Microbispora sp. ZYX-F-249: one gene and its partner. The protein of the gene in region 1 interacts with the protein of each later gene in a pairwise test. Links are inferred from orthologs where the notes say so. Each region holds a gene or a part of one and is shown in the gene's direction. Other genes may lie near its edges.

Region 1 (12,260 bases):
GCGCCGAGACGGCGGCGGTCCTGGCGCTGAGACGCCGATGGGCCGCTCCCCGGCGAGGGAGCGGCCCATCGGACGGAATCAGTTGAACGGGTCGAACGGCGAGTCGCCACCGCCGAAACCGCCACCAGGACCGCGGCCGTTGCCGCCGCCGCGTCCGCCACCGGGGCCGTCGCCGCCGGGACCGCCGCCACGGCCGTCGCCGCCGCCGCGGTCGGACTTCGGCTTCGGCGGAGGCGCGCACTGGTGGGCGCAGCCGCCGAACCTCGACATGTCCGGCTTCACGAACGACGAGGGCTCGATGCCCTTGAGCGCCGTCAGGAAGGTGGCCTTCCAGATCGGGCCGGGGACGGTGGCGCCGAATACCGAGCCGTACGTCCGGCCCGCCATCACCTGTCCGGGGAGCGGATACCGCATCGGGCCGCGCGGGTCGCCGAGGCTGACCGCGCCCGCGAGGTCGGGGGTGAACCCGGCGAACCAGACGGTGCGCGACTGGTCACCGGTACCGGTCTTGCCGGCGGCGTCCCGGCCGATGCCGCCGACGCCCGACATGGTGCCCTTGGTGAACACGCCCGACATGATGTAGGTGGCGGCGTCCGCGATCTCGGACTCGATGGCCTGCTTGCAGGACGGCTTGAACGAGGTCACCTTGTTGTAGCGGTCGGTGATCTCCGTGATCGCCATGGGCTTGCAGTACTTCCCGCGCGCCGCGATGGCGGCGTACGCGGTGGCCACGGTCACCGGATCCATCTCGTTGAAGCCGAGCGTGAACGTCTGGAACTCGCGCAGTTTCGCGCCGTCGGCCCGCTTGATGCCGAAGTCCTTGGCGGTCTTCACGACGTCGCAGAGCCCCACCCTCTGCTCCAAGGCCATGAAGAAGGTGTTCACCGACTTCAGGGTGCCGGTCTGCAGGGTCAGGAATCCGCCGCTGCCGCCCTCGGAGTTGTGCTGGACGCCCCGGGGGTCACCGACCAGGTTGCCGTCGCAGTCCTTGAAGGCCGAGGGGCCGCTGGCCTGGAAGGTCGCGCCGGTGCTGATGCCGTCGTTGATCTTCCAGCCCTCCTTCAAGGCGGTGAGCAGCGTGAACACCTTGAAGGTCGATCCGGCCTGGAAGCCCGCGCCGCCGCCGTGCAGCGCGTCCGCCACGACGTTGATCGACATCTCGTTCTTCTTCTTGCTGGTGCCGAACTTCCGGCTGGCGGCCATCGCCCTGATGGCACCCGTGCCCGGTTCGACCAGAGCCTCGGAGGCGACGGGCTTGTCGGACGGGTGGACGTACTTCTTGATCGCCGTCTCGGCGGCCTTCTGCATCTTCCGGTTCAGCGTGGTGCGGATCGTCAGGCCACCGCGGGCCAGGAAGTCCTGACGGGCCTTCTTGGTCTTGCCGAACTGCGGGTCGTTGAGGATCTCGTTGCGCACGTACAGGCAGAAGTACGGGTAGTCGCTCTCCTCGCAGCCGCCGGGGATCTCCTTGTCCTTCCACCCCAGCTTCTTCTTCTTGGCCGCGTCGCGCTCGGCCTCAGTGATGATCTTCAGCTCGGCCATGCGGTCGAGCACGACGTTGCGGCGGGCCAGCAGCCGGTCCCGGAACGTCTTGCCCCGGTTGGGGTCGGTGGCGTTCGGGTCCTGTACGGCTCCCGCCAGCGTCGCGGACTCGGCCAGGTTCAGCTCGGAGGCGTGCTTGCCGAAGAACCGCTTGGACGCCGCCTCGATGCCGTACGCGCTGGCGCCGAAGTAGGCGATGTTGAGATACCGGTTGAGGATCTCGTCCTTGCTGTACTTCTGCTCCATCGACATCGCGTAGCGGATCTCGTTGAGCTTGCGCCCGACGGTCGGCGCGACGGCGGCGGCCTTCTCCTCGTCGGTCTCCGCCTTGTTGAACAGGACCTGCTTCACGTACTGCTGGGTGATGGACGAGCCGCCCTGGGTCACCCCACCGGTCGTGAGGTTCTTGACGAGCGCACGGGTGGTGCCCTCGACGTCGAGCGGGCCGTGCTCGTAGAAGCGGAAGTCCTCGATCGCCACGATCGCCTTACGCATGATCGGCGCGATGCGGTCCATCGAGACCGATTCCCGGTTCTCGAAGTAGAACTGGGCGATCTGCTTGCCGTCCGCGTCGAGCAGGACCGTCTTCTCGGGCAGCGGCGGTTCGTCGAGGTCCGCCGGCTTGAGGCTCAGGGTCTCGATGCTCGATTTGACCGTGACGCCGGCCCCGCCGACGGCGGGTAGTGCAATCGCCGCCGCCAGCACTCCCGCGACGCCCGCGGCGCCGACAAGACGCAGGGCCGCACCTGTCCGGGATGCCAGAGTTTTGCCGTGAGCTTGCACGGAACCAAGGGTACGTCCGTTTGGCGGCTCTCCCGGCATCGACCTCACGCAACCGCATTACCCCCGCGAGGGGGGGACTAGTCATTCCCGGCCACATGGCCTGACATGACCATGCACGAATTTGGTCCCCCCGGGGTATGTCGGTTCGATCGTTTCCTTGCGTACTTTCTCCTCTGCGGCTACTGCAACCAGGAGGCCCGACGCCCGCGCCCGTCGGCCGAAACGACGACTGACCACCTAAGGGGAGTGGGGTCGAACATGTGGATCACGGATTGGACCTCCCGTGCCGCCTGCCGAGGTGCGGATCCTGACGCACTCTTCGTGCAAGGCGCCGCACAGAACCGGGCCAAGCTCATCTGCCGTGGATGCCCCGTCCGTACCGAATGCCTCGCCGATGCGCTGGACAACCGCATCGAGTTCGGGGTGTGGGGCGGGATGACGGAGAGGGAACGGCGCGCGCTGCTGAGGCGCAGGCCGGACGTGGAGTCCTGGCGAGACCTGCTGGAGTCCGCCAAGGAAGAGTACGAGCGGACGAACGAGCTGATCGCCGGCTGACCCCGGCGCGGCGTCCCGCTGGGGAGCGGGACGCCGGACGACATGTCCTCAGGACGCGAGGAGTTGCCCGATCTGGCGCAGTCCCGCCAGATCGTGCACGTCCTCGGGCATCGCGGGCACCTGTGCGATGGGCACCGTCGGATGGGCCGAGGTGAAGTGTTCCTGCTGGCGCCGCTCCCGGGCGGCGAGCTGCATCCTTCCGGCGTGCAGCCGCAGCACGGCGGCGGTCAGCTCGTGCTCGCCCCTGGCGTCGAGCTCCTCGGCGGCGGCGGAGCTGCGCGCCGCCGACAGCGACGGCGCCAGCGGACGGTGCACGCGGTTGACGACGAGCCCGGCCAGCGGCATGCGCTCGTCGGCCAGCCGCTCCACGAAGTAGGACGCCTCGCGCATCGCGTCGCGCTCCGGCGCGGCGACGACGACGAACGCGGTGCCGGGTGCCTGGAGCAGCCGGTACGTCTGTTCGGCGCGCTGCCGGAAGCCGCCGAACACCGCGTCGAGCGCGGTGACGAACATCTGGATGTCCCGCAGCACCTGGGCCCCGATGACCTTGGTCAGGATGCCCGCGACCATCCCGAAGCCGGCGTTGAGCAGCTTGAACGCGCTGCGTCCGCCGGCCTTGGCCGGTGCCGTGAGGATGCGGATCAGCCTGCCGTCGAGGAACCGCCCGAGACGCTCGGGGGCGTCGAGGAAATCGAGCGCCGACCGCGACGGCGGGGTGTCCACCACGATCAGGTCCCACTCGTCCGAGCGGCGCAGCTGGCCCAGCTTCTCCATGGCCATGTACTCCTGCGTGCCGGAGAAGCTGGACGACAACGACTGGTAGAAGGGGTTCGTCAGGATCTGCCGGGCCCGCTCGGGGTCGGCGTGGGCCTCGATGATCTCGTCGAAGGTCCGCTTCATGTCGAGCATCATCGCGTGCAGCTCGCCGCCGGCCTCTCCGGCGCCGTCCACCCCGTGGACCCGTCTAGGGGTGTTGTCGAGCTCGGTCAGGCCCATCGCCTGGGCGAGCCGCCTGGCGGGGTCCACGGTCAGGACGACCACCGAGCGGCCCCGCTCGGCGGCGCGCAGCCCGAGGGCCGCGGCCGTCGTGGTCTTGCCGACACCGCCCGAGCCGCAGCACACGATGATCCGGGTGTCCGGATCATCCAAGATCGCGTCGATGTCCAGCGCGGGCGCCGTCCTGGTCACAGCTCAGCCTCTCGTCGATGCACTCGATACGGTCGTTCACGCCACACCCTGGGCGCGCAGGGCGTCGGCCAGTTCGTAGAGCCCGGCCAGGTCGGCGCCGTCGGGCAGCAGCGGCAGGTCGTAGCGCGGCGCGCCGGCCTCCTCCAGCGTGACGCGCTCCCGCTTCTCCAGCTCGGTCCGCAGGGCGTGCTCGGTCACCTCCCGGGCGAGCGCCTCGGCGACCGCGGACGCGTCGGCCGTGGCATCCGTCAGCCCGGCCGCCTTGAGGCCGAGCGCGAGCTCGGCGGAGTCGAACCTGCCCTGGCCGGCCGCCTCCAGCACGCCCTCGGGCAGCCCGGCGGGGCGCACCATGTTGACGAACACGCCACCGACCGGAAGCCCGGTCGAGCGCAGCTCCTCGATGCCGTCCAGCGTCTCCTGAACGGGCATCTCCTCGAGCAGCGTCACGAAGTGGACCGCCGTCTCCGGGGAGGCGAGGACGCCCCGTACGAGGTCGGCGTGGTTCTTGATGGGCCCGACCCGGGCCAGCCCGGCGACCTCCTGCGTCACGTTCAGGAAGCGGGCGATGCGGCCGGTCGGGGGCGCGTCCATGACCACCGCGTCGTACACCCTCCGGCCCTGCTTGTCGCGGCGCCGTACGGCCTCGCTGGTCTTGCCGGTGACCAGGACGTCCCGCAGGCCGGGGGCGATGGTCGTGGCGAAGTCGACCACGCCCATGCGGGTCAGCGCCTTGCCCACGCGCTTGATGCCGTAGAACATCTCGAGGTATTCGAGCATCGCCTCTTCGGGGTCGACGGCCAGCGCGTACACGTCGCCGCCGCCGGGCGCGACGGCGATCTTGCGCTCCTCGTACGGCAGCGGCGGCAGGTCGAACGCCTGGGCGATGCCCTGCCGTCCCTCGACCTCGACGAGCAGCACCTTGCGCCCGCCCGCCGCCAGGGCGAGCGCGAGCGCGGCGGCCACCGTGGTCTTCCCGGTGCCGCCCTTGCCGCTCACCACGTGCAGGCGCACGCCGTCCCAGTCGGTGTCACGGGCCTCCCCGTTGCTTCCGGCGCGACCGCCGGTCGGCTGACTCACCGTGCCTCCTCCGCGTCGGCGTGCCTGCTGCAATCGCCCACGTGAGGAAGGCTACCCAAGGGTTACCTGCCGATACGCGGGGGTCGTCCCCCGCCGCGACCGATCGGGTAAGGGTTCGCCAACGGGGCTCCCGCCCGAACCGCGTTCCTGAGCACCCCGGGGCACGCCCCGCCTCGATAGCCTTTGGCCATGACCAAGTGGGAATACGTCACCGTGCCGCTGCTCACGCACGCGACGAAGCAGATTCTGGACAATTGGGGCGAAGACGGGTGGGAGCTCGTCTCGGTCATCCCGGGGCCCAACCCGGAGCAGTTGGTCGCCTACATGAAGCGGCCCAAGTGATGGCGACCCCGGAGGAGCGCCTCGCCGAGCTCGGGCTCACGCTGCCCGAGGTCGTGCCCCCGCTGGCCGCGTACGTGCCCGCCGTACGGACGGGCGACCACGTCTACACCTCCGGCCAGCTCCCGCTCGTGAAGGGCGAGCTGGGCGTCACCGGCAAGGTCGGCGCGGAGGTGTCGGCCGAGGAGGCCAAGGAACAGGCGCGCATCTGCGCCGTCAACGCCCTGGCGGCCATCAAGGCCCTGGTGGGCGACCTGTCGCAGGTCGTGCGGATCGTGAAGGTGGTCGGGTTCGTCGCGAGCGCTCCCGGCTTCACCGGGCAGCCGCAGGTCGTGAACGGCGCCAGCGAACTGCTCGGCGAGGTGTTCGGCGAGGCGGGCAGGCACGCGCGGAGCGCGGTCGGCGTGGCCGTCCTCCCGCTCGACGCCCCGGTCGAGGTGGAGGTCATCGCGGAGGTCCGCTGACGGGTCCGTCCGGCTCACCGGAACCGGGGTTTGCGGTCTCGCGAAGGCGTGGGGGAGCATGGGGCCGGTTGAACCGATGGTTGTTCTGGAGGGCCTCATGGGGTTTCCGCTGCCCGGCGAGGTCGGCGAGCGGGCGCGGGAGATCCTCGCCGGCCGCCTGGCCCCCGTCCCCGCCCGGGACGCGGCCACGGTGGTGCTGCTGCGTGATGATCCCCTGGAGGTGTACCTCCTCAGGCGCACGGCCACGATGGCCTTCGCCGCCGGCGCCTACGTGTTCCCCGGCGGGTCGGTCGACCCGCGGGACGCCGATCACGCCGTGGCCTGGGCGGGCCCCTCGCCCGCCGAGTGGGGCGAGGTCTTCCGGGCCGACGAGAGCACGGCCCGGGGCCTCGTCTGCGCCGCCGTTCGCGAGACGTTCGAGGAGTCGGGCGTGCTCCTGGCCGGGCCCGGCCCGGACGCGGTGGTGACGGACACCACCGGACCCGGCTGGGAGGCCGACCGCCTCGCGCTGATCGCGCGCACGCTGTCGTTCGCCGAGTTCCTCGACCGGCGCGGTCTCGTGCTCAGGTCCGACCTGCTCAAGGCGTGGGCGCACTGGATCACGCCGGTCGTGGAGCCCCGGCGCTTCGACACCCGCTTCTTCGTGGCGGCCCTGCCCCCCGGGCAGCGTACGCGTGACGTGGGCGGGGAGGCGTCGGGGGTCGCCTGGATGCGGCCGCGGGACGCGCTGGCCGCCGCGAGGGCGGGCACGGCGCACCTGCTGCCGCCCACCTTCCGGACGCTGGCCGAGATGGCGGCGTTCGAGTCGGCCGGCGACGTGCTCGCCTGCCCCCGGTCGATCACGACCGTCCTGCCGGAACCCGCCGAGGTGGACGGGCGGATGGTGCTGATGTTCCCCGAGACAGGAGAGACGGGCGAGTGAGCGGGCTGCGCATCCCCGTGGAGGGACCGGACGGCGCGGGCACGGCGAGCGCCGTGAACGTGCTGGCGCCCAATCCGTCGCCGATGACCCTCGACGGCACCAACACGTGGATCGTCGGCGGGGAGCGGGCCGTGCTGGTCGTCGACCCCGGCCCCGACGACGAGGCCCACCTGCGGCGGGTCGCCGAGCGGGTGGACGGCCGCCGGGTGACCGCCGTCCTGCTGACGCACGGCCACTCCGACCACAGCGAGGGCGCGGGGACGCTCGCGCGGATGCTGGGCGCGCCGGTGCGGGCGCTCGACCCCCGGCACCGTCTGGGCGAGGAGGGCCTGGGCGACGGCGACGTCGTCACGGCCGGCGACGTGGAGGTGCGGGTCGTCGGCACGCCGGGCCACTCGTTCGACTCGCTGTGCTTCTGGCTGCCCGGCGACCGGGCCATGCTCACCGGCGACACCGTCCTCGGCCGGGGCACGACCGTGATCGCCCCCGACGGGAACCTCGGCGACTACCTGCGCAGCCTCGACAGGCTGCGGCAGGGGGCCGAGATGCTGGAGGCCGCGGCGCTGCTGCCCGGCCACGGGCCCGTGCTGCCCGACCCGTCCGGGGTGCTCGACGCGTACATCGCCCACCGGCGTGAGCGGCTGGAGCAGATCCGCGAGGCGATCCGCAACGGCGCGAGAGACGCCCGCGAGATCGTCGAGATGGTCTACGCCGAGGTGGACAGGACGCTGTGGCCGGCCGCCGAGATGTCGGTGGCGGCCCAGCTCGACTACCTGAAGAACCTTTAGCGCGAGCGGTTGTAGAGCCGCTCCCTGTCCATGATCACCACGGCCTTGGCCTCGATGCGCAGCCAGCCGCGCTGGGCGAAGTCGGCCAGGGCCTTGTTGACCGTCTCCCGTGAGGCGCCCACGAGCTGGGCGAGCTCCTCCTGGGTGAGGTCGTGGTGCACCCGGATGCCGTCGTCGGTCTTCTGCCCGAAACGGTCGGCCAGGTCGAGGAGCTGCTTGGCGACACGCCCCGGGACGTCGGTGAAGACGAGGTCCGCGAGCACGTCGTTCGTACGGCGCAGCCGCTGGGCCAGGGCACGCAGCAGGTGGAGGGCGACCTCGGGCCGGCCGGTCAGCCACGGCCGCAGGTCGTCGTGGCCCAGCCCCGCCAGGCGCACGTCGGTCAGCGCGATCGCCGAGGCCGTACGCGGCCGCGGGTCGAACAGCGACAGCTCGCCGAACATCTCGCCGGGGCCGAGCACGCTCAGCAGGTTCTCCCGGCCGTCGGGGGCGGTGCGCGCCAGCTTGATCTTGCCCTCGAGCACGACGTAGAGCCGGTCGCCCGTCTCGTTCTCACTGAAGAGGGTGCGGCCCTTGGGCAGCTCCACCTCGGTGATGCTCGCACGCAGAGCCGCGGCGCTCTCGCGGTCGAGCGCGGAGAACAGCGGCGCCTTGCTCAGTACTTCCTCGGTGCTCACGGTGCCTCCTTGCTGCGGGCGCGCTCGGTCGCCGGCTCCGTGCTAGCCATTGTGACCCACGCCTTCCGCGACGCATTACGGGGTGTCCCGTTGCGTGGCATGGCGTCGATCCCGGCTCGCAGTCGTGTGCGTGGTGCCTGGCGAAACAACACAATCTTGGCGGAAACCTATCCTTACGCCCATTGCGCGCTCGACCGGCTCGGGCGGCCGGACGTCCCCCTACGGGCTCAGTGTATTGCGCAGCGTAGGGACAAATTGGCAAATACAGGCCGCATATGTGGCATGTGTGACAAGGTTCCCGTCGCGGCGGACCGTGGGATGGGCGGTCGTCCGAGGCCCTACGCTTGCGGCATGGCGACGAACACGGCCGCTCCCCGACGGCGTCAGCGCCAGGCCGAGACCCGCCTGGGGCTGGTGCGGCGGGCGCGGCGGATCAACCGGATTCTGGCCGAGACCTACCCCGACGCCCATTGCGAACTCGACTTCGGCAACCCTCTGGAGCTGCTGGTCGCCACGATCCTCTCGGCGCAGTGCACGGACAAGAGAGTCAACATGGTCACGCCGGTGCTCTTCGCGAAGTACCGGACCGCGGCCGACTACGCCGGTGCCGATCGGGCCGAACTCGAGGAGATCATCAAGTCGACCGGCTTCTTCCGGGCGAAGGCCAACAGCATCATCGGGATGGCGCAGGCCCTTTGTGAACACCACAAGGGGGAGGTTCCGGGCAAGCTGGCCGACCTGGTCAAGCTCCCCGGCGTAGGCCGCAAGACCGCGAACGTCGTGCTCGGCAACGCCTTCGACGTCCCCGGCATCACCGTCGACACGCACTTCCAGCGGCTGACCAGGCGCTTCGCCTGGACGGCCGAGACCGATCCGGTGAAGATCGAGCACGAGGTCGGCGAGCTGATTCCCAAGTCCGAATGGACGATGCTGTCACATCGGCTGATCTGGCACGGCCGCCGCATCTGCCACGCGCGCAAGCCCGCCTGCGGCGTGTGCCCCCTCGCCGCGCTCTGCCCGTCGTACGGCACCGGCCCCACCGACCCGGACGAGGCGCGCAAGCTGGTGCGTCCGGGCCCGTTCTCGTGAATCCGCGGTGATCGGGAAGCTCGGACGTTCTTCCGTGGTTGTACGGCACGCCTGGGCCTGCTTGTGCCCCGTGTGACGATGTGGAGGTGGTCGTGGCTCCCGCTTGGCTGACGGAGCTGGCCGCGAAGGCAGCGCACAGCCCTGTCCCCACCGCGTTGCGGCCGCCGGCGAACGGCTCCGGCCGCTCGGCCGCGGTGCTGTTGCTGTTCGGCGAGGGGCCGGAAGGCCCCGACATCCTGCTCATCCAGCGCAGTTCGAAGGGCCGCGTGCACGCCGGCCAGCCCGCGTTCCCCGGCGGCGGCGTCGATCCCGGGGACGACGGCCCGATCGGCGCCGCGCTGCGGGAGGCGCAGGAGGAGACCGGACTCGACCCCGCCGGCGTCGAGGTCGTCGGGACAATGCCGGAGCTCTACGTATGGCGCAGCGACAACCGGGTGACGCCCGTGCTCGCCTGGTGGCACACGCCCTGCGCCGTGCACGCCGCGTCTCCCGACGAGGTCGAGGCCGTCGAGCGGGTCCCGGTCGCGGAGCTGGTCGACCCGGCCAACCGGCTGCGGCTGCGTCACCCGCGCGGCATCGCCCCCTCCGTGGCGTTCCGCGTACGCGGCCTGCTCGTGTGGGGCTTCACCGCCGGGGTGCTGGACGGCGTGCTCACGGCGGCCGGCTTCGAGCGCCCCTGGGACCGCTCACGTGTCGAGGATCTTCCTCCCGAGGTCGTCAACCTGGCCGCGCGGGGCTGAGCCGGCGGAGTGCTCGTACGCCGCGTATGGCGACGAGACCCGGCAGACGCCCGCACACGACGACTGGCGTGCCTATACCGTGGAAACTGTGCGCGGCGATCTTCTGGATCTCATCCTGATCGGCCTGGTGGTGGCCTTCGCGGTGTCGGGCTACCGGCAGGGCTTCATCATCGGGGCCTTCAGCTTCATCGGATTCGTCGGCGGCGCCATCCTGGGGTTGTTCATCGCGCCACCCCTGGCGGGAGCGATCGTCAGCGGCGACATCGAGCGGGCCCTGTTAGCCATCGTCATCGTCTTCCTGACGGCCACCGTCGGGCAGTTCGCGTCCTCCACCATCGGCGCCATGGCCCGTAGCCACGTCACGTGGGAGCCAGCCAAGGCGGTCGACGCCTTCGGCGGCTCGGTCGCCAGCGGCCTGTCGGTTCTGGCCATCGCCTGGTTGATCGGCTCCCTGATGGTCTCGATGAGCATCGGTCAGCCGCTGGTCAAGGACCAGATCAACGGCTCGGTGATCTGGCAGAGCGTCGACGACGCCATCCCGGACGGCGTGGGAGCGCTGCAGAAGCAATTCAGGGACTTCGTCAGCACCTCGGAGTGGCCGCAGGTCATCACCTCCATCGGCGGCCAGAACGTGCCGCCGCCGGACCAGAGCCTGATCAACGGCAGTCCCGCCCTCGTCCGGGCCCGCAGGGCGATCGTCAAGGTGCAGGGCACCGCACCGAGCTGCCGCAAGCGCATCGAGGGGACCGGGTTCGTCTACGCCCGGCAGCGGATCATGACCAACGCCCACGTCGTCGCCGGCGTCACGGAGGGGCTGCGGGTGACCGACTACGACGGCAACCAGTACGACGCCCGGGTCGTGCTGTACAACCCCGAGCGCGACATCGCGGTGCTGTTCGTCCAGGACCTCCCGATCGGCGCGCTGCGCTTCGACATGACCGCCGAGAAGGGCGACAGCGCGATCATCGCCGGGTACCCGAAGGGACAACCCTTCACACCGCGCGCCGCGCGCGTCAGGGTCAAGCAGCGCGCCGAGTCGTACGACATCTACAACCAGCGCAAGGTGGAGCGCGAGGTCTATGCCATCAGGGGCAAGGTCCAGCCCGGCAACTCGGGCGGGCCACTGCTGAGTCCGGAGGGCCGCGTGCTCGGAGTGATCTTCGCCGCCGCGACGGACCAGCCGGAGACGGGCTTCGCCCTCACGGCGGAGGAGGTCATGCCCGACGCGAAGGACGGTAGCGCCGCCGTGGTCCGTGTAGGCACGCAGGACTGCGACTGACGCGCCGGGCTATTCGCCGGGGGTCAGGCGGGCGAGGATGGCGGAGACGGCGGAGCCGGCGTCGGCGTTCCCCTCGTCGAGGACGGCCGTGATCGCGTCGGCCTCCACGGCCAGGGCCCGCAGGTCGAGTCCGTAGGGCCGGGTCGAGCCGTACGCGCCCAGCCGGGCGGATCCACGGGTCAGCAGGGCGGCGGCGCCGGCGAGGTTGCCGCGCTGGATGTGCGTGAGGCCGACGCATATCTGCGCGAGCCCCTGCCACAGCTCGCGCTCCTCGGCCGGGCCGGTCTTCCAGCGGGCCTCCAGCACCTCGTGGGCGTGGAACGGCCGGCCCGCGGCGAGCAGCTTCCTGGCCTCCTCCAGCGCCTCCCCGGCGGCGGGGGCGTAGTCGTCCGGCACCCTGGGTACTCCCTCGGTGCCTCTGGGGAGCGGCCTGCCGTACTCGTCGCGAGGACGTGCATTGCGGGGGCGGCCCGCTTCGTCACGGTCACGCATGATCTCTCCGCAGGGCGCGTGGGCGGTTCAGGGCGGCCGAAGCGCCGGCGATCTCCTGGAGCATCCTAGATCAACCAGGAAGTTGGGCCACTTCAGGGCACATTTCTACTATCTTCTACAAGATCACGGGTGTCGATCCGGCAGCCGGTCATGGCTGCGGGGGAGGACGGCTGCGGGGGGCGGGGCGCCGTCCGGCGTCTCAGCGGTCGGGTTCGGGGTCGGAGAGCCAGGAGATGAGCTCGGCGTTGAACTGCTCGGGCCGCTCCTCGTGCGGGAAATGCCCGGCGCCCTCGATCAGCCGCCATCGGTACGGCGCGGCGACGAA
Region 2 (6,836 bases), on another replicon or contig:
GAGGACACCGTACGCCCGGGCGACCTCACCGTGGGGCCAGAAATCCGACAACAGGGGAAACGAGAAGCCCTCCTGGTCGGCCCAGGCACGCTGGCTGAACATCGAGTCGACCGACACCGCCAGCAACTGGACATGCGGAGGCAGGGAGCCGGCCAGCTCGTCGCGGATCGCCGCGAGCTCGCCGTGGCAGACGGGGCTGAAGGACAGGGGATAGAAGACGAGCAGGACCGTCCTGCCCCGCAGGCCGGAAAGACGCACGGGAACACCGTGCTGGTCCTTGAGCGCGAAATCCGGAGCCCGCTGCCCGACCTCTATCGCCATGAGCAGTCCCTCCCCAGGTGTCCGCCCATCATCCTGCCGTACGGCATCCCCGGGCCGTACGGCAGGGCAATTCTCAGCGGCGGGCCTTCGGGGCGACGAGCCTCGTGCCCGACCAGTCCCTGGCGGCGCTCACGCTGCTCGTCTGCGACAGGCCCGCGGTCGCCGCGTCCTCACCGATGTCGCTGGGCTCCACGTGGCCGTCACGCCCCGCCTTGGGGGTCAGCAGCCAGATCTGGCCTCCGTCGGCGAGAGCGGTCATCGCGTCGCTCAGGGCGTCAAAGAGGTCGCCGTCGCCGTCACGCCACCAGAGCAGCACCACGTCGACGACGTCGTCGTAGTCCTCGTCCACCAGCTCGTTGCCGGTCAGCTCCTCGATGGACTGGCGCAGCGCCTCGTCGCAGTCCTCGTCCCAGCCGACCTCCTGCACCACCTGACCGGCTTTGAGGCCGAGTCGTTCGGCCAGGCCGCGCTCGTCCTGCGCCTGACCCGCGGTCGCGCTCACGTTCATCCCTCCTGCTTGGGGTGACCCCGCCCATGTCTGCGGTTGTCCTGGCTCGTTGAGAGCCATGCTTCGGCACAGTCCACACGCTGCGACCCGTAGTCGTCAACGGTCGCCACGGCGGGTGACCCGCACCGTTATCTCTTAATCGGTCAAAAACGACAAACGTACACGCCTGTCGGGGTTGTCGACGTTGAGGTCGATCAGGGCGACCGACTGCCAGGTCCCCAGCGCCAGCCTGCCTCCGAGGACGGGAACGGTGGCGTACGGCGGAATGAAGGCGGGCATGACATGCGACCTCCCGTGCCCACGGGAGCCGTGCGCATGCCGCCACCGGTCGTCCGCCGGCAGCAGGTCGCCCAGAGCGGCGAGCAGGTCCTCGTCGCTGCCGGAGCCGAGCTCCAGCAGTGCCACGCCCGCCGTCGCGTGCGGGACGAAGACGTGCAGCAGCCCGTCTCCCCCGCACTCGCGCGCGAAATCGGCGCACTCCTTCGTCATGTCGTGCACGCGTTCCCGCGCGCCGGTCCGTACCTCGATCACCGTCGATTTCACATCCGCGATATTACGATTCGCGCTGAGCTGGGAGGACGACGGCGTCCGGACCGGGGAAGACGAGCGCCTCGTGCCCGTCCTCGTACTTCACCAGGAACGGCGGGCCGCCCTCCGGGCCGCGGACCTCGACGATGACACCGTGCTTCTCGTGGTCGCCCACTACCGCGCCGTGCACCACCAGCCGGTCCCCTACCGTTGCGTGCATCTCGATCCCCCTCTCTCCAGAGCCTGGTACGGCTATCGCCACCTGGAAAGAGCAGAAACCCTCCCCTCCACAGAGGGAGGGACAACTCATACCAAAACGTTACGCAGCCGCGAGGCCCCCGGCTGGAGCGCGGCCCGGCGCGTATCCGGGTCCCGTGAACGCCGCCGGAGACGGGCGACGCGCGGTGCGGATGGTTCCGGAGACGGCGGCGGGAGCGCTCCCGGACGGCGCCGTCCCCGCCGTCGCGGGGAATCCGCCACGCCTGCCGGGTAGGCCGGGAGCAGACCGGGTAGGGAGGCTCCGACCAGGCACGATGTGGCGCCGATGGCCGTTGGGGTGCCCCCGGCGGTGACCGGGAATGGATGGTGAGTAAAAATCGTCCTACCATCGGTGGTCTAGGCCAAGACCTACCCCGCAGCCAGCGCGGACGGTCCGGTTACCGGGGAGTAGAGATGCGCTTTCCGGTATGACGAGACAGGATGGAAGACGACCCGCAACGCCGCGATCAAGTGCTCACCGCATCGCAGCAGGCAACACAGACGTAACAGACTCGACGAGACAAAGTCCATCTCGGAAGGCGAGACCCAGTGGCTTCCGGACGCCAGCGTTTTTCGATCATCAGTGACGGCCTACCCAGCCAGTTGCCTGATGTCGATCCGAGCGAGACCAACGAATGGCTCGAATCGCTCGACAACGTCATCAAGACCGAGGGCCGCACCCGGGCCCGCTACCTGATGCTCCGGCTGCTCGAGCGCGCCCGCGAACACCAGGTCGGCGTGCCCGGCCTGCGGAGCACGGACTACATCAACACCATTCCCCCGGAGCGTGAACCCTGGTTCCCCGGGGACGAGTACGTCGAGCGCCGCATCCGGGCCTACATCCGCTGGAACGCGGCGGTCATGGTCACCCGTGCCAACGCGCGGACCAACGTCGGCGGCCACATCGCCACCTACGCGTCCGCGGCCTCGCTCTACGAGGTGGGCTTCAACCACTTCTTCCGCGGCAAGGACCACGGGGAGTCGGGCGACCAGATCTTCATCCAGGGCCACGCGGCCCCGGGCATCTACGCCCGCGCCTTCCTGGAGGGCCGTCTCGACGCGGCTCAGCTCGACGCGTTCCGCCAGGAGCTGTCCCACGGGATCAAGGGCCTGCCGTCCTACCCGCACCCGCGGCTGATGCCGGACTTCTGGGAGTTCCCCACGGTGTCGATGGGCCTCGGCCCGCTCGGCGCCATCTACCAGGCGCGGTTCAACCGCTACCTGCTCAGCCGCCAGATCAAGGACACCAGCCGCAGCCACGTCTGGTGCTTCCTCGGCGACGGCGAGATGGACGAGCCCGAGTCGCTCGGCGCCATCGGCGTGGCCGCGCGCGAGGAGCTCGACAACCTCACCTTCGTCATCAACTGCAACCTGCAGCGGCTCGACGGCCCGGTGCGCGGCAACGGCAAGATCATCCAGGAGCTGGAGTCGTACTTCCGCGGCGCCGGCTGGAACGTCATCAAGGTCGTCTGGGGCCGTGACTGGGACCCGCTGCTGGCGGCCGACGTCGACGGCGTGCTGGTCAACCAGATGAACACCACGCCCGACGGGCAGTTCCAGACCTACTCGGTCGAGTCGGGCGCGTACATCCGGGAGAACTTCTTCGGCGGCGACCCGCGCCTGCGCAAGATGGTCGAGCACATGACCGACGACGACATCCGCAAGCTGTCGCGCGGCGGCCACGACTACCGCAAGGTGTACGCCGCGTTCAAGGCGGCCCGCGAGCACGTCGGCCAGCCGACCGTCATCCTGGCCCAGACGATCAAGGGCTGGACGCTCGGCAAGGACTTCGAGGCGCGCAACGCCACGCACCAGATGAAGAAGATGAGCAAGGCCGAGCTCAAGGAGTTCCGCGACCGGCTCTACCTGCCCATCCCGGACAAGGACCTCGAGGCCGACCTCCCGCCCTACTTCCACCCGGGCGAGGACAACGACGAGATCGCCTACATGAAGGAGCGCCGGGCGGCGCTCGGCGGCTACCTGCCCAAGCGGGTAGTACGCGCCAAGCCGCTCAAGCTCCCCGGCGACCCCGTCTACTCCGGCCTGCGCAAGGGTTCGGGCAAGCAGAACGTCGCCACGACCATGGCGTTCGTCCGCCTGCTCAAGGACCTCATGCGCGACAAGGAGATCGGCGCCAGGTTCGTGCCGATCATCCCGGACGAGGCCCGCACGTTCGGTGTGGACGCGATGTTCCCGACCGCCAAGATCTACTCGCCCCATGGGCAGACGTACGAGGCGGTCGACCGCGAGCTGCTGCTGTCGTACAAGGAGTCGACCGAGGGTCAGATCCTGCACGAGGGCATCAGCGAGGCCGGCTCGATGGGTTCGGTCCTCGCGGCGGGCACGTCGTACGCCACGCACGGCGAGCACATGATCCCGGTCTACATCTTCTACTCGATGTTCGGGTTCCAGCGGACCGCCGACCAGATGTGGCAGCTGGGCGACCAGATGGGCCGCGGCTTCCTGCTCGGCGCCACCGCCGGCCGCACCACGCTGAACGGCGAGGGCCTGCAGCACGAGGACGGCCACACCCCGCTGATCGCCTCGACCAACCCCGCCGCCGTGGCGTACGACCCGGCGTGGGCGTTCGAGATCGCGCACATCGTCAAGGACGGCCTGCGGAGGATGTACGGGGAGCACCCCGAAGACATCTTCTACTACCTGACCGTCTACAACGAGCCCTACCCGCAGCCGGCCGAGCCGGAGAACGTGGACGTCGAGGGCATCCTCAAGGGTCTCTACCTCTACGCCCCGGCGACGGGCGACGGGCCGAAGGCGAACATCCTGGTGTCCGGCGTCGCCGGCCCGTGGGCGCTGGAGGCGCAGCGGATGCTGGCGGAGGACTGGGGGGTGTCGGCCTCGGTCTGGTCGGCCACCTCCTGGAGCGAGCTGCGCAGGGACGCCCTCACCGCCGAGGAGCACAACCTGCTCAACCCCGACGCCGAGCAGCGCGTGCCGTACGTGACCAGCAAGCTGTCGGGCGTGGCGGGGCCGTTCGTGGGCGTCAGCGACTACATGCGCGCCGTCCCGGACCAGATCGCCCAGTGGGTGCCGGGTGACTGGTCCTCGCTCGGGACCGACGGCTTCGGCCTGTCGGACACGCGCTCGGCGCTGCGCCGCCACTTCCACGTGGACGCGGCCTCGATCACGCTGGCGGTGCTGACCCAGCTCGTGCGGCGCGGCGAGGTCAAGGCCGAGGTCCTGCAGGAGGCCGTCGCCCGCTACCACCTCAAGAACGGGGTGACCGAGGTGTCGGCCCAGCAGACCCGGGAGACCAACGACACCCAGTCGATGGGCGTCTGACCCGCGGATCCGTCCGGCGGCCCCCGCTCCGGCGGGGGCCGCCGTCGTTTCCCGCACCTTCGGCGCCCCGCGCCCACGGGACCTCCACCGGAAGGCCCTCGCCGATCGCGTCCCACCGCACGTGAGCGGCTCGCGAAGAGGACTTGCACTGCGGTACCCGCCCGTCCCAAGCCACCTCCAAGCAAGAAACAAGACCGTTCCATCACGCTTGCTGCCGTGGATGGAAATCTCAGGAAATACTTCGGCAGACTGACCGGGGGGATGGCCGCGATCGCGGCTTTCGCCCTGCTCGTCACCGCCGCTCCCGCTTCGGCGGACACCGGGGACGAGGTCCCCGTCGGCACCCGGCTGGCCGCTCGCACCCACCCGGCCGTGCAGCTCACCAGCATCACCTACTCCGGCGAGGTCGTCGTCCCGAGCAGCCAGGCCAAGGAGGCCGCGTGGGACCAGCTGACCAACGAGGCCACGCAGGCCGTGCTCGCCGGCAAGATCCCCTCCGACGAGCGGAGCATCGCCAAGTTCCTCTTCCAGCGCGTGGCGTCCGACGTCGACCGGTACCTTCAGCCGGTCGGCCCGGAGCGCACGGTCAAGGCCCAGGTCGGCGGCATGTGCACGGGCTGGTGGGTCACTCCCGACGGCTACATGGTCACCGGCGCGCACTGCGTGCAGATGAGCGACCAGGAGCTGTCGCAGACCTTCGCGCAGCAGGCGCTGGAGAAGTTCAACAAGCAGGACGCGAAGGACATGATCAACGCCCTGCGGAACTTCGAGGCCGACAAGGAGATGATCGAGCTCGTCCAGCAGATCTACGTCACCTTCAACAGCACCCACCTGGAGATCCGCGGCCTGCAGAAGAGCCTGTCGGTCCTGCAGAGCCTGCCCGGCGGCGGTGTCGACAAGACGGCCAAGGAGGTCCCGGCCGAGCTGGTCTCGGTCGGTGAGAGCTACCCGGGCAAGGACTTCGCCCTGCTCAAGGTCAACGGTCAGCAGAACCTGCCGACCGTGCCGCTCGGCGAGGACGCCGACGTGCAGACCGGTGACACGCTCTACATCAGCGGCTTCCCCGGCCTGGTGACCAACACGCCCTGGTTCAGCGTCGAGTCCAAGCTCGACCCCGCGCTCACCGAGGGGCCGTACAACGCCAAGCGCAGCACGCAGGAAGGCGTGCCGTACATCCAGACGCAGGCGCCCTCCTACCACGGCAACTCCGGTGGTCCGGTGTTCAGCCGGGCGGGCAAGGTCGTCGGCATGCTCATCGCCGGCACCGTGAGCGAGAACGGCGAGGCGTCGGAGAACGAGAGCTTCGTGCTCCCGGTCTCGATCATCAAGGAGAAGCTCAACGAGAAGAACGTCAGGCCCTCCGCGTCGCTGACCACGACGAAGTACAACGAGGCGCTCGACGACTTCTTCCAGCGGCACTACAAGGACGCGCTGCCGAAGTTCCGCGAGGTCCAGGCGCTGTTCCCGAGTCACCCGTACGTCGCCAAGTACATCACCGACTCCCAGCAGGCGATCTCCTCGGGCAAGGACGAGACCCCGCAGCCGATGTGGGTGTGGGTCGCCGTCGGCGCCGGTGTGCTGATCCTGGTCGGCGGCGGCCTCCTGCTGCTGCTCCTCATGCGCAGGCGCAAGAAGGATCCCGCCTCCCCGCAGGGCCACGCGCCCTCGCCCGCGTACGGCGGCCCCTATCCCGGGCCGAACTCCGGCGGCGGTTACCCGGCCCAGGTCGGCGGCGGCTACGACCGGCAGCCGGTGAACGGCCAGGTGCTGCCCCAGGGCTGGCAGCCGCAGAGCCTGCCGCCGGCCGGCGGGCCGGCGCGGACGGCCGGAGGCTACGAGGCGCCGCGCCCCGGCGGCTACGAGCAGCGCCCGGACGGCTACGAGCAGCGCCCGGACGGCCACGACCGGCAGCGGCCGG

Evidence for each region.
Region 2: the proteins of nth (region 1) and aceE interact in binary tests that used the Escherichia coli proteins (3 or more experiments, as listed by UniProt). The link is inferred for Microbispora sp. ZYX-F-249 from one-to-one orthologs.

What each region holds. Positions count from the first base shown.
Region 1 is NZ_JBDJAW010000004.1:365,916-378,175, reverse strand. Bases 7,587-10,555 are described here. They hold nth (endonuclease III), read left to right. Parts: upstream 7,587-8,686; coding sequence 8,687-9,424; downstream 9,425-10,555. Other genes in these bases: AAH991_RS08195 (MarP family serine protease), read left to right, coding at 10,253-10,555; AAH991_RS08200 (NUDIX hydrolase), read left to right, coding at 9,517-10,164; AAH991_RS08210 (Crp/Fnr family transcriptional regulator), read right to left, coding at 7,655-8,335; AAH991_RS08215 (MBL fold metallo-hydrolase), read left to right, coding at 7,587-7,658. Also shown: AAH991_RS08250 (transglycosylase domain-containing protein), read right to left, coding at 79-2,325; AAH991_RS08245 (WhiB family transcriptional regulator), read left to right, coding at 2,584-2,880; ATPase BagB, read right to left, coding at 2,929-4,068; ATPase BagA, read right to left, coding at 4,105-5,145; Sp36 family protein, read left to right, coding at 5,335-5,487; AAH991_RS08225 (RidA family protein), read left to right, coding at 5,487-5,948; AAH991_RS08220 (NUDIX hydrolase), read left to right, coding at 6,046-6,870; more of AAH991_RS08215, read left to right, coding at 6,867-7,586; more of AAH991_RS08195, read left to right, coding at 10,556-11,443; AAH991_RS08190 (DUF309 domain-containing protein), read right to left, coding at 11,453-11,839; AAH991_RS08185 (alpha/beta fold hydrolase), read right to left, coding at 12,135-12,260. UniProt on the Escherichia coli protein: DNA repair enzyme that has both DNA N-glycosylase activity and AP-lyase activity. The DNA N-glycosylase activity releases various damaged pyrimidines from DNA by cleaving the N-glycosidic bond, leaving an AP (apurinic/apyrimidinic) site.
Region 2 is NZ_JBDJAW010000070.1:419-7,254, reverse strand. What follows is about bases 1,870-5,118. They hold aceE (pyruvate dehydrogenase (acetyl-transferring), homodimeric type), read left to right. Parts: upstream 1,870-2,218; coding sequence 2,219-4,918; downstream 4,919-5,118. In the rest of the region: AAH991_RS38355 (peroxiredoxin), read right to left, coding at 1-321; AAH991_RS38350 (DUF3052 domain-containing protein), read right to left, coding at 395-823; AAH991_RS38345 (YjbQ family protein), read right to left, coding at 965-1,372; AAH991_RS38340 (DUF1918 domain-containing protein), read right to left, coding at 1,383-1,577; AAH991_RS38330 (serine protease), read left to right, coding at 5,135-6,836. UniProt on the Escherichia coli protein: Component of the pyruvate dehydrogenase (PDH) complex, that catalyzes the overall conversion of pyruvate to acetyl-CoA and CO(2).